2 regions of the Staphylococcus sp. 11262D007BW genome follow, and region 2 is predicted to be linked to the other one. Evidence: predicted binding sites of a transcription regulator. Region 2 holds the regulator's gene; the other holds the start of a gene.

What was found. Region 2 encodes LexA, which represses DNA repair genes until DNA is damaged. Its sites were predicted from a motif close to CGAACATATGTTCG; they were not measured.
Region 1: the regulator LexA is predicted to act here: its motif matches at 3,072-3,085, upstream of uvrB (excinuclease ABC subunit UvrB).

Annotation. Positions count from the first base shown of each region.
Region 1 is NZ_JBPWPJ010000001.1:308,751-314,654, forward strand. Features, by position in the region: gene ltrA (group II intron reverse transcriptase/maturase) at 549-1,835, shown strand; gene ACEE93_RS01575 (HD domain-containing protein) at 2,116-2,757, shown strand; gene ACEE93_RS01580 (CsbA family protein) at 2,762-3,001, shown strand; gene uvrB (excinuclease ABC subunit UvrB) at 3,145-5,127, shown strand; gene uvrA (excinuclease ABC subunit UvrA) at 5,133-5,904, shown strand, end outside.
Region 2 is NZ_JBPWPJ010000001.1:791,285-797,188, reverse strand. Features, by position in the region: gene ACEE93_RS03875 (CcdC family protein) at 1-147, opposite strand, end outside; gene ACEE93_RS03870 (YneF family protein) at 327-566, opposite strand; gene tkt (transketolase) at 709-2,697, opposite strand; gene ACEE93_RS03860 (DUF896 domain-containing protein) at 2,801-3,037, opposite strand; gene sosA (DNA damage-induced cell division inhibitor SosA) at 3,120-3,353, opposite strand; gene lexA (transcriptional repressor LexA) at 3,493-4,116, shown strand; gene ACEE93_RS03845 (CAP domain-containing protein) at 4,192-5,148, opposite strand; gene rpsN (30S ribosomal protein S14) at 5,373-5,642, opposite strand; gene rpmG (50S ribosomal protein L33) at 5,808-5,904, shown strand, end outside.

The sequences.
Region 1 (5,904 bases), 480 kb from region 2:
ATAGAAACAGTTAGTGTCTCAACACTAACTGTTTTTTGTAGTGCGCCCGGCATGGGTAACATCTTGACGGTGAAAGTCCGTTACAGGCTTGGTAGTAGGAACTGTTAGCGAAGGACAAGGGTGTCCACTGCGAAGTGGAATCTGAAGGAAGTCGGACGCAAACACTCGCACTGACGAACAGAAACATCATACTAAGGCTATGTAGAATGGATGAATCTGCTATACAAGATAAAGTCCTATACTACCCGAGTTCTATATAGTAAATGATGTGGTGACATGAGTGGAAAGAGGTTACACCTTACCCGGGGAGGTCTCATAAGCGATTCGTAGAATCGTAGTAACAACGAATTATGAGAAATCAGCAGAAGTCATAGTAGGTATAAACATATCGAAGGACTGAACAATATTAAATACAAAGTAAAGAATGGAGGTTATAGATTTACGGTGTGCAGAAAACGGTTTATACCGGCAACTTATAGAAAGATAAGTAGTGGAACGAAAAAAGGATATATAAGTGTGTACAGTAAATCTTAGGTGAAATGAAAGAAATGTATCGTGAGTCTCCATCTTTGATGGAACTTGTTGTAAGACCAAACAACATTGAAAAAGCAATTAAGAAAGTGAGAAAGAACAAAGGTGCACCTGGAATTGATGGTATGAGTGTTAGTGACTTGAATAGGCACTTCTCGCAGTACTTTCCTCAAATTCGAAAGAAACTGCTTGATGGTACATACAAACCACAAGCAGTAAGGAAAGTTGAAATCCCAAAATCAAATGGGAAAAAACGAGTGTTGGGTATTCCTGTCGCAAGAGATAGAGTTATCCAACAAGCCATTAAACAAGTCATTGAACCTAAAATTGACCGTACATTTTCAAATCACAGTCATGGTTTCAGACCAAATCGTAGTACAGGTACTGCATTGAAGCAATGTGCATTATACTATGAAGAAGGTTATTCAGTCGCAGTCGACTGCGACTTAAAACAATGTTTTGATATGTTAAATCATGACAAGTTAATGTATCTATTTGAGCGTCATATCCAGGATAAAACTATTTCTAAGTTCATTCGTAGAAGTCTACAAGTTGGTGCCATTGACCTCAATGGTAACTACAAGAATAAAGAAATCGGTGCACCGCAAGGTGGCGTTATATCGCCGCTATTATGTAACATCTATCTGCATGAATTAGATAAAGAACTGGAAAAACGTGGACATCGTTTTATTCGCTACGCTGATGACTTCGTCATCTTTGTGCGTTCAAAACGAGCAGGCCAACGTGTTATGGAGAGTGTGACAAAATTCATCGAAAAGGATCTTAAACTTATTGTAAATAAGGAAAAGAGCAAGGTAGGTGCAGTCACACGTTTAAAGTTCTTGAGTTGTCTAATGACCAAAGTAAATGGCATTTATCGTTTCAGACCGACTATGGAAGCAAAAAGAAGTTTAAAACGCTCCTTAAGACGCCTAACGAAACGAAATAGACCAGGTACCTTCAGACAGATTATAACAGAAATCAATCAAGTGACTCGAGGGTGGATAAATTATTTTGGTAGAGGGTTTATTAAAGGCTTTTTAACAAAAGTACAATCATGGCTAAACCGTCGTATTAGACAACTGATTCTTAAAAGATGGAAGAAAACGAAAACAAAATACAAAATGTTACGTAAATATGGACTTGACCATGATAGCGCAATGAGAGTTTCACAATCACGTAAGAAGTATTGGCGACTCTCAAGTGTAAAAGAAGTCCATCGTGCGCTTACAACAAAACAACTCTACGAGTGGGGACTAATACCTTTAGTCCACCTCGCAGAGCTGGCTTACGCAAGATATTGAACCGCCGTGTACGGAACCGTACGCACGGTGGTGTGAGAGGACGAATAACCAAATAATGGTTATTCTCCTACTCGATTGTTTAAACGACTTTAGTGACATCGTGTTTAAATCATATCAATTTATAAAAAATAGCGCGAAATGAATTTAATTGAATAATTCGGGAATAAATGTGGTGCTGAATTGTGAAGCTTTTGCTAAATTTCGTTTAAAGCATGAACCATTAAAGCGGAATATGTTATATTAATCAATAATTAATAAAAGGGTTAAAGGAGGCTTCATAATGGGTGTTCATCAATATTTTAAAAGATTATCCGATTTAGAAAAATTAATCAGATTGCCTGGTAAATTTAAATATTTTGAGCATAACGTTGCAGCACATTCATTTAAAGTCACTAAAATTGCTCAATATTTAGGAACAGTAGAAGAGCATCATGGGAAAACTGTGAATTGGAAGAGTTTATACGAAAAAGCGCTAAACCACGATTTTGCGGAAATCTTTACAGGTGATATTAAAACACCAGTAAAATATGCGAGTAGCGAAATTAAAAAGCTATTTTCTCAAGTAGAAGAAGAAATGGTTGAAACCTTCATTAGTGAAGATATCCCTGAAGAATATCAAGAAATCTATCGACGTCGTTTGCAAGAAGGTAAAGATGATTCGTTAGAAGGACAAATTCTATCGGTAGCCGATAAAATTGATTTATTATATGAAACGTTCGGTGAAATTCAAAAACGTAATCCAGAACCTTTATTTTTTGAAATTTATGAAATGAGTTTAGAAACGATTATGCAATTTGATCATTTGTATTCAGTGCAAGACTTTATCGATAACATCATTCCAGAAATGTTAACAGAACGTTTTATTCCACGGACAGAATTAAAAGAAACAACGATGCGCATATTAAATAATAGAGAGACGTGATAGGATGTCTTTAATCTGGTATGTTTCAGCTTCCTTTTTTCCGTGTATATTAGTCATTGTATTCAGTGTTGTGACTCGTAATAAATGGATTGGCACACTGGTTGCACTTGTTTTAATTGGCGTTTCTGTATACAAAGGCTTTTTCCACGATGAGTGGATTATCTTTTTAGACGTAGTATCGATCCTAGCTGGATACATCATAGTCGATCAGTTAAAAATGCATAAAGATGAGAATTTAAGATAATGAGGTGAGAATAAGGGCGTTTCAAAAAGATGAATCACCCACTATTCTCGCTTTTTAATATGTTTAAAAACGAACAGATGTTTGTTTGTTCTAATGTAAATTTGTTAAAATAGAGATATTACTGTTATTAGGGGGCGAACACAATGGAACACCACCCATTTAAAATAAATTCAAAATTTGATCCTCAAGGGGACCAACCTAAGGCAATAGCAGAATTAGCAGAAGGCGTTAAGCAAGGCAAACGCCATCAAACGTTATTAGGTGCAACGGGGACTGGTAAAACTTTTACAATGAGTAACGTCATTAAAGAAGTTGGCAAACCTACATTAATTATCGCACATAATAAAACACTCGCTGGCCAACTGTATAGTGAGTTTAAAGAGTTCTTTCCCGAAAATAGAGTCGAGTATTTTGTGAGTTACTACGATTATTACCAACCGGAAGCTTATGTACCATCGACGGATACATTCATTGAAAAAGATGCTTCAATTAACGATGAAATTGATCAACTTCGGCATTCAGCGACAAGTGCGCTTTTTGAAAGAGATGATGTCATTATTATCGCGAGTGTCAGCTGTATCTATGGTTTAGGTAACCCAGAAGAATATAAAGACTTAGTTGTTAGTATTCGTGTAGGTATGGAAATGGATCGCAGTGAGTTACTGCGCAAACTAGTGGATATCCAATACACAAGAAATGATATTGACTTTAGTCGCGGAACTTTCCGTGTCCGTGGAGATGTGGTTGAGATTTTCCCAGCTTCTCGTGAAGAATTATGTATTCGCGTTGAATTTTTCGGTGATGAAATTGATCGAGTGAGCGAAATTAATTATTTAACAGGTGAAGTCATTCGTGAACGTGAGCATTTCGCTTTATTCCCAGCTTCTCACTTCGTTACCCGTGAAGAAAAAATGAAAGTAGCAATTCAACGTATTGAGAAAGAATTAGAAACACAACTTGAAAAATTAAAAAGCGAAAATAAATTACTAGAAGCACAACGTTTAGAGCAACGTACAAACTATGACCTTGAAATGATGAGAGAAATGGGATTCTGTTCTGGTATAGAGAACTACTCTGTTCATTTAACGCTACGTCCACTTGGTTCGACACCCTATACGCTTCTTGACTATTTTGGGGATGATTGGCTCATTATGATTGATGAGTCCCATGTTACGTTACCGCAAATTCGTGGTATGTATAATGGAGACCAAGCGCGAAAAAATGTACTTGTGGAGCACGGTTTTCGTTTGCCAAGTGCATTAGATAACCGCCCTCTAAAATTTGAAGAATTTGAAGAAAAGGCAAACCAACTTGTATATGTTTCAGCAACACCAGGACCATATGAATTAGAACATACGGATGAAATGGTCGAACAAATCATTCGTCCAACTGGATTGCTAGATCCAAAAATTGATGTACGTCCTACGAAAAATCAAATTGATGATTTATTAAGTGAAATTCAAGAACGTGTTGCCAAAAATGAACGTGTACTCATTACAACATTAACGAAAAAAATGAGTGAAGATTTAACAACCTACTTAAAAGAAGCAGGTGTTAAAGTAAATTATTTACATTCTGAGATCAAAACGTTAGAACGTATTGAAATTATACGTGATTTACGTATGGGAACGTTTGATGTATTAATCGGTATTAACTTATTAAGAGAAGGGTTAGACATCCCGGAAGTCTCCCTTGTCGTCATTTTAGATGCCGATAAAGAAGGATTCTTACGTTCTGAACGGTCATTAATTCAAACAATTGGTCGTGCTGCGCGTAATGATAAAGGGGAAGTGATTATGTATGCCGATAAGATCACTGACTCCATGCAATATGCGATTGATGAGACTGAACGACGTCGAGAAATTCAAATGACATATAATGAAGAGCACGGTATTACGCCAACTACCATCAAAAAACAAATACATGATGTGATTAGTGCGACAGTTGAAACTGATGAAACAAATGAAGATGAGCGTAAAGAAGTACCTCAAAAAATGACTAAAAAAGAACGCGAAAAAACAATAGAAAACATCGAAAAAGAAATGAAAGAGGCAGCAAAAGCATTAGATTTCGAAAAAGCGACAGAATTAAGAGATTTATTATTTGAACTAAAATCAGAAGGGTGAATTACATGAAAGAACCATCAATTGTCATTAAAGGGGCACGTGCCCATAATTTAAAAAATGTAGATATCGAATTACCGAAAAACAAGGTAATCGTGATGACTGGTTTGTCTGGTTCTGGAAAATCATCTTTAGCGTTTGACACGATTTATGCTGAAGGTCAACGTCGATATGTAGAATCCCTCAGTGCCTACGCTCGCCAATTTTTAGGGCAAATGGATAAGCCAGATGTAGATACGATAGAAGGTCTTTCACCAGCCATTTCAATTGATCAGAAAACGACAAGCAAAAACCCTCGCTCAACCGTTGCGACTGTAACGGAAATATACGATTATATTCGTTTACTTTATGCACGTATTGGACAACCGTATTGTCCTAACCATGGTATCGAAATCCAATCTCAAACCGTGCAACAAATGTCTGATCAAATACTACAATTAGAAGAACGTACAAAAATTCAATTGTTGGCACCTGTTGTTAAACATCGAAAAGGAACACATGAAAAGTTATTAGATGATATTAGTAAAAAAGGCTATGTTCGTGTGCGCGTTGATGGCGAGATTATGGATGTTACAGCCGTACCAGAATTAGACAAAAATAAGAACCATACTATTGAGGTGGTTGTGGACCGTCTTGTAGTAAAACCAGGTATAGAATCACGACTAGCAGATTCTATTGAAACGGTACTTGAGTTATCTGACGGTCATCTATTAGTAGATGTGATTGATGGGGAACCGCTTGAATTTTCAGAGAAACACGCATGTCCAATATGTGGTTTTT
Region 2 (5,904 bases):
ATACATCAATGCTCCAGTTGCCATAAAAAATGGAGGTAAGATGATTTTCTTCTCGTTGACAGGGTATTTCTGAGCTTTCATCCTTACGACAATGACGCCAGCTCCCATTACAAATGCAATCAGAATTGATAATACTAAATACGTCAATTTAAACCTCCTACTATAACCGATAAAGAACACCATCTAGTATATCATATTCTTAAAGAATACATCATAAATTGGAATAACAATTTATAAAAGAATTGAGTGTTATCAGTAAAAATAAAAGCAAGGGTTTGTGAAACTTAACGTTCGTTAAACCCTTGCTTTCAATAACGATAAGAATATTACATTTTTTTATCCATGTTTTTATTCATCATCGTCATCATTTGATTAATTTTCTTTTGTGATGGTTTTTGTCCCATTTGCATCATCATCATTCTAAGCATCTCTTCATTAATTGGTGGGTTCTTTTTTAAATAATCCATCATATATTTACGGGCTAAGAAGAATCCACCAACTAACCCAATGATTAGTGCAATCACAATTAATAATATTGCCAACCATGTAGCCATAGTTTCACCCACTTTCTATGTCCTTTTGCATTTTACTAAAATTATTTCACTATTTCAAGGTAATCTAATAGTAAATATGCTTTTAAATAGAACAGAGGTTAAGATATAAAGTGTGTATACTCTAGAAAACCGATTCACGGTCTCTCAAAAGTCATTATAGTTCTGCAATTTGTTTGAGTATATCTTCTTTAGTGAAACCATATTTTTCAACTACTAAATCACCAGGCGCACTTGCACCATAACGGTCGATACCGATAACCAGACCGTTCATTCCTACATATTTATGCCATCCTAATGAAGCACCCATTTCGATAGCAACACGTTTTTCAACATTTGGTAATAGAATAGCGTCTTTGTACTCTTTTGATTGTGCTTCAAATGCGTTCCAGTTTGGCATAGATACAACACGTACGCCTTTACCTTCTGATTCTAATGATTTAGCAACTTCCACAGATAAACTTACTTCTGAACCTGTTGCAAATAGAATATAGTCTATATCACTATTTGATTCGTAAACAACATAAGCTCCTTTACGAACCCCTTCTTCAACTTTTGACTCCTCAACATCAAGAACTGGAAGACCTTGGCGTGTTAATACGAGTGCTGTTGGTGTACCATTTGATTCTAATGCGATCTTCCAAGCTACACGTGTTTCATTACCATCTGCTGGTCGAATGACATTTAAGTTTGGAATTGCTCTTAGTCCTGCAAGTTGTTCAATTGGTTCATGTGTTGGACCATCTTCACCAACTGCAATAGAATCATGTGTAAACACAAATGAAGAACGTAATCCCATAATAGCTGCTAAGCGTAATGCAGGTTTTAAATAGTCACTGAACACAAAGAACGTAGCAGCATATGGGTGTAATCCACCATGCGCAGCCATACCATTCACAGCAGCAGCCATAGCAAATTCTCTTACACCAAACCAAATGTTTTTACCACTGCCCTCTTCAGCAGAAAAGTCAAGTGCCTCTTTAACATTTGATTTGTTAGATGATGCTAAATCAGCTGATCCACCAAAGAATGAAGGAACTGATTGATTAATTGATTGAATAATCTCACCTGAATCAGCTCTTGTTGCTGCTTTATGATCTTTATCAAATAATGGTAATTGTTTTTCATATCCTTCAGGCAATTCGCCAGCTAATGCTAATTTAAATTCTTTCGCAAGCTCTGGATATTGCTGAGTATACTTTTCAAGATCAGCTTTCCATTGTGCTTCGTGTTCATCTGCACGTTTAATCATCGTTTCTTTAAAAATATCGTATACTTCACTATCAACGTGGAAATGTTTTGAATCATCCAGTTCATAGTTTGCGAATGTTAATTTTCTTTCATCTTCTCCTAATGGTGCACCGTGAGAGCTATTACTATTTGATTTATTAGGTGAACCATAACCTATAATTGTTTTAACTTCTATAATTGTTGGCCCATTTTGTGATTTCGCTTCTGTGATAGCTTGATCAATCGCTTCAATATCATTTCCATCTTTAACTAAGATATGATTCCAACCATATGCTTCAAAGCGTTGTTGAATATTCTCAGAGAAAGACTTGCTTGTTTCACCATCTAATGAAATGTCGTTTGAATCGTATAATGCAATTAATTTATCTAGTTTTAGATGACCTGCTAATGAAGCCGCTTCATGAGAAATACCTTCCATTAAGTCTCCATCTGACGCCAATACATACGTATAATGGTCAACCACTGAAATATCATCTTTATTAAATTTCGCAGCAAGATGTTTTTCAGCCATTGCCATACCTACAGACATAGCAAACCCTTGCCCTAGTGGACCAGTTGTGATTTCAACACCTTGCGTATGTTTATACTCTGGGTGTCCTGGTGTCTTAGAGTCCCATTGTCTAAATTGTTTTAACTCTTCCATATCTAAACTACCAGATACATGGAGTAAACTATATAAAAGCGCTGAACCATGACCAGCAGATAATACAAATCGATCTCTATTGAAATAATCATCTGATTTTGGATTGAAATTTAAATGGCGTGTCCATAATGTATATGCCATTGGAGCTGCACCCATCGGTAAACCAGGGTGTCCTGAATTCGCTTTTTCGATTGCATCAATACTTAATCCTCGAATTGTATTGATTGCTTTCATATCTTTATTAACTGTCATTTTAAAGACTTCCTTTCCTTGGAACTTTACATACCTCTATTATAACTGATAACTCAATGTAAAGCTTAATAGAATACTATTATATTAAAGATTTTTATTTATATTAGCTACGTTTATTATTTAAACGTTGTATTTCTTTAACTTTTTCCGGTGTAACATCATTACCCTCCGGATCAATTACTTTAGTATTTTCTATTTGGTCTTTAAAACTTTTTCTAAATGTTTCTAAATATTCGCTTCTTAATTTTGATTGTTCTTTTGCCTCTTCTTCAGTTAACCCTTGAGTTTTCTTTTTATTCGCCAATTCATTGATACGTGATAATTTTTCTTGACTCAACATAATTGGTTACCTCCATCAAATTTTCTTCTCAAAATATAACAGAAAAAATTGATAAAACCAAACGCTTAAACTCAATGGCTTATTATGGTTGAACTGAAACCGCCTTACTTGACTGATTATCTAACTCACTATGTTCGTATGTGGTATGTTGCAATATATACTTTTGATTTAATTGATGGTCTGTCATTTCGTACGTTTGTTCGTAATTTTGGTTATAGTTTGTTATTGTGATAAACGTTAAAAACAAGATAATAGAACACAAAAAGACTATTGTATATAAATAAACTTCTAATGATATTGATTTAATATAACTCATTTCTAAACCTCCGGAACATTTGTTTGTATAGATAATTTATCAGAACAGATGTTCTATGTCAATACCGAACGAACAAACGTTTGTTAGCGTTCGTATAATATGATATAATTGTGTTAAATTCACAGAAGGAGTGCAAAAAATGAAAGAACTTACAAAAAGACAAGAAGAAATTTTTAATTTTATTAAGCAGATTGTGCAAGCTAAAGGCTATCCACCAAGTGTTCGTGAAATTGGTGAAGCGGTCGGTTTAGCATCAAGCTCTACAGTCCATGGTCATTTATCTCGTTTAGAAGAAAAAGGGTACATCAAACGTGACCCAACTAAACCGCGTGCTATTGAGATCGTAAGTGACCTTATGGAGGAACCTATTAACATGGAAGAAACGGTTTATGTTCCCGTAATTGGTAAGGTTACAGCTGGTGCACCGATTACTGCAGTTGAAAATGTTGAAGAATATTATCCATTACCTGAGCATTTCACTTCTACTCATAATGGCCAAATTTTCATTCTCAATGTTGTTGGGGATAGTATGATTGAAGCAGGTATTTTAGATGGGGATAGAGTGATTGTACGTAGTCAGGCTTTTGCCGAAAATGGTGATATTATCGTTGCAATGACAGAGGAAGAAGAAGCCACAGTAAAACGCTTTTATAAAGAAAAAAATCGTTATAGATTACAACCTGAAAATAGCACACTTTCACCTATTTACCTAAATCAAGTTACAGTTTTAGGTAAGGTTATTGGTTTATTTAGAGAATTTTAATCGTTTTAACGCACTCCTTAAAAAAAGAGGCACAGAGCTCAATTGCTCTGTGCCTTTTTCAATTAATTCATAGTGTTAATTTGTATATAATTCTGTCCAATATGGTTGGTTTCTAGAATTAAAATCTACACCCACACCTAATGTATGAACATCTTTATTTAAAATATTCTTTCTGTGTCCTAATGAATTCATCAAACCGTGATGCGCATAAATACCACTGACTTGACCATAAGCTAAATTTTCTGCAGCTACTCGGTAACTGATTCCATCATCTTTAAGACGGTCAAAAGGAGATTTACCCTCTAAATTAGTATGATCAAAATAATGATTTTCTGCCATATCCTTACTATGTTTTCTAGCAGTTGTTGTTGTCTGATCATTATATTCTAATGGAGTTAATCCTTTTTGCACACGTGTCGCATTAATAAGATAAAAATCTTCAAGTTCAAAACTTTGCGCAAGACTTTTTGAAGGTGATGCATATTGTTGTTTCAATCGATTTTCTAACGTTTCACTAATTAACATCATACCTGTTACTTGATTATTTTCATGTTGATCATAAAAAACTGTAGTGTAGATATTATCATTGTTAAACACATCATATTCATTGTTGTTTTGTTGAAACACAATATTTCCTTTTTTAATTTCAGTTAACGGCTCTCCTAATTGATCACGAACTGATGCTTTAGGTGAATTATACTTTAATCCATTTTTTGATGTTATAATATTTTGATTGGTATAAAGTCCATTAACTTTATCATTAATATAACTTACCATCACAAAATTACGATAACGATCATGATACACATACCACTTAGTGCCATATTCATTATCTATACTATCTTTTGGCTTGCCAAGTATCTCTTCAGCCTCTTTTTTATCCATATTCATCTGCACATTACCAAATGCAAATGATTGTTCTTCAGGTGTTTTCAATTCTTGCCCTTGTGCTTTACCATCGATAAGTTGGTCAATTTTTTCATTGATCGGCTGTGTTAGTTCACTTAGCGTTGAAGACGGACGTATCGGCATAACAAGCATCAAAACAATTCCAATGATAACAAAAATGAAAAACTTTTTAATTGTCTTCACCCTACTTTTACAATGCTACCATTATAAAATAAAAATAACGTAAGCATGTTAGATTAATATTTCACATTAAATAATCGTTGTTTAAGGTTCTCACGATTTACGCTTATGAAATACTTAAAATACATGTTACAGCTTTTTAGAATATTAATAAAGAAAGATACTGCTTACCAGCTAGATTTTTTGACACCAGGTATTTGTCCTTTATGTGCATGTTCTCTAAAAGCGATACGTGACATTTCAAATTTTCTCATGACACCACGTGGACGTCCTGTTACTTTGCATCTACGTGTTAATCGTGTAGGCGAAGCATCTCTTGGTAATTTTTTTAACGCTTCATAGTCACCTTTTTCTTTTAATTCACGTCGCAATGCTGCATATTTTTTTACCATTTCTTCACGTTTTTGTTCTTTGACAACTTTAGATTTTTTTGCCATTTATTCCACTCCTAAATCGTAATTATTACGCTTTGAATCATAACACATCTACTCGCTGTGTATCAAGAATTACTTTTTCCCTTACGAAAAGATTGGCAAATAAACAAAGTCGTGGTAAAATATTAAAACGTAATTATTCTAATTTAACATAAAGGAGGGATTGTCATGCGCGTTAATATTACTTTAGCATGCACAGAATGTGGCGATCGTAACTACATTACTACTAAAAATAAACGTACAAATCCAGAACGTATTGAAATGA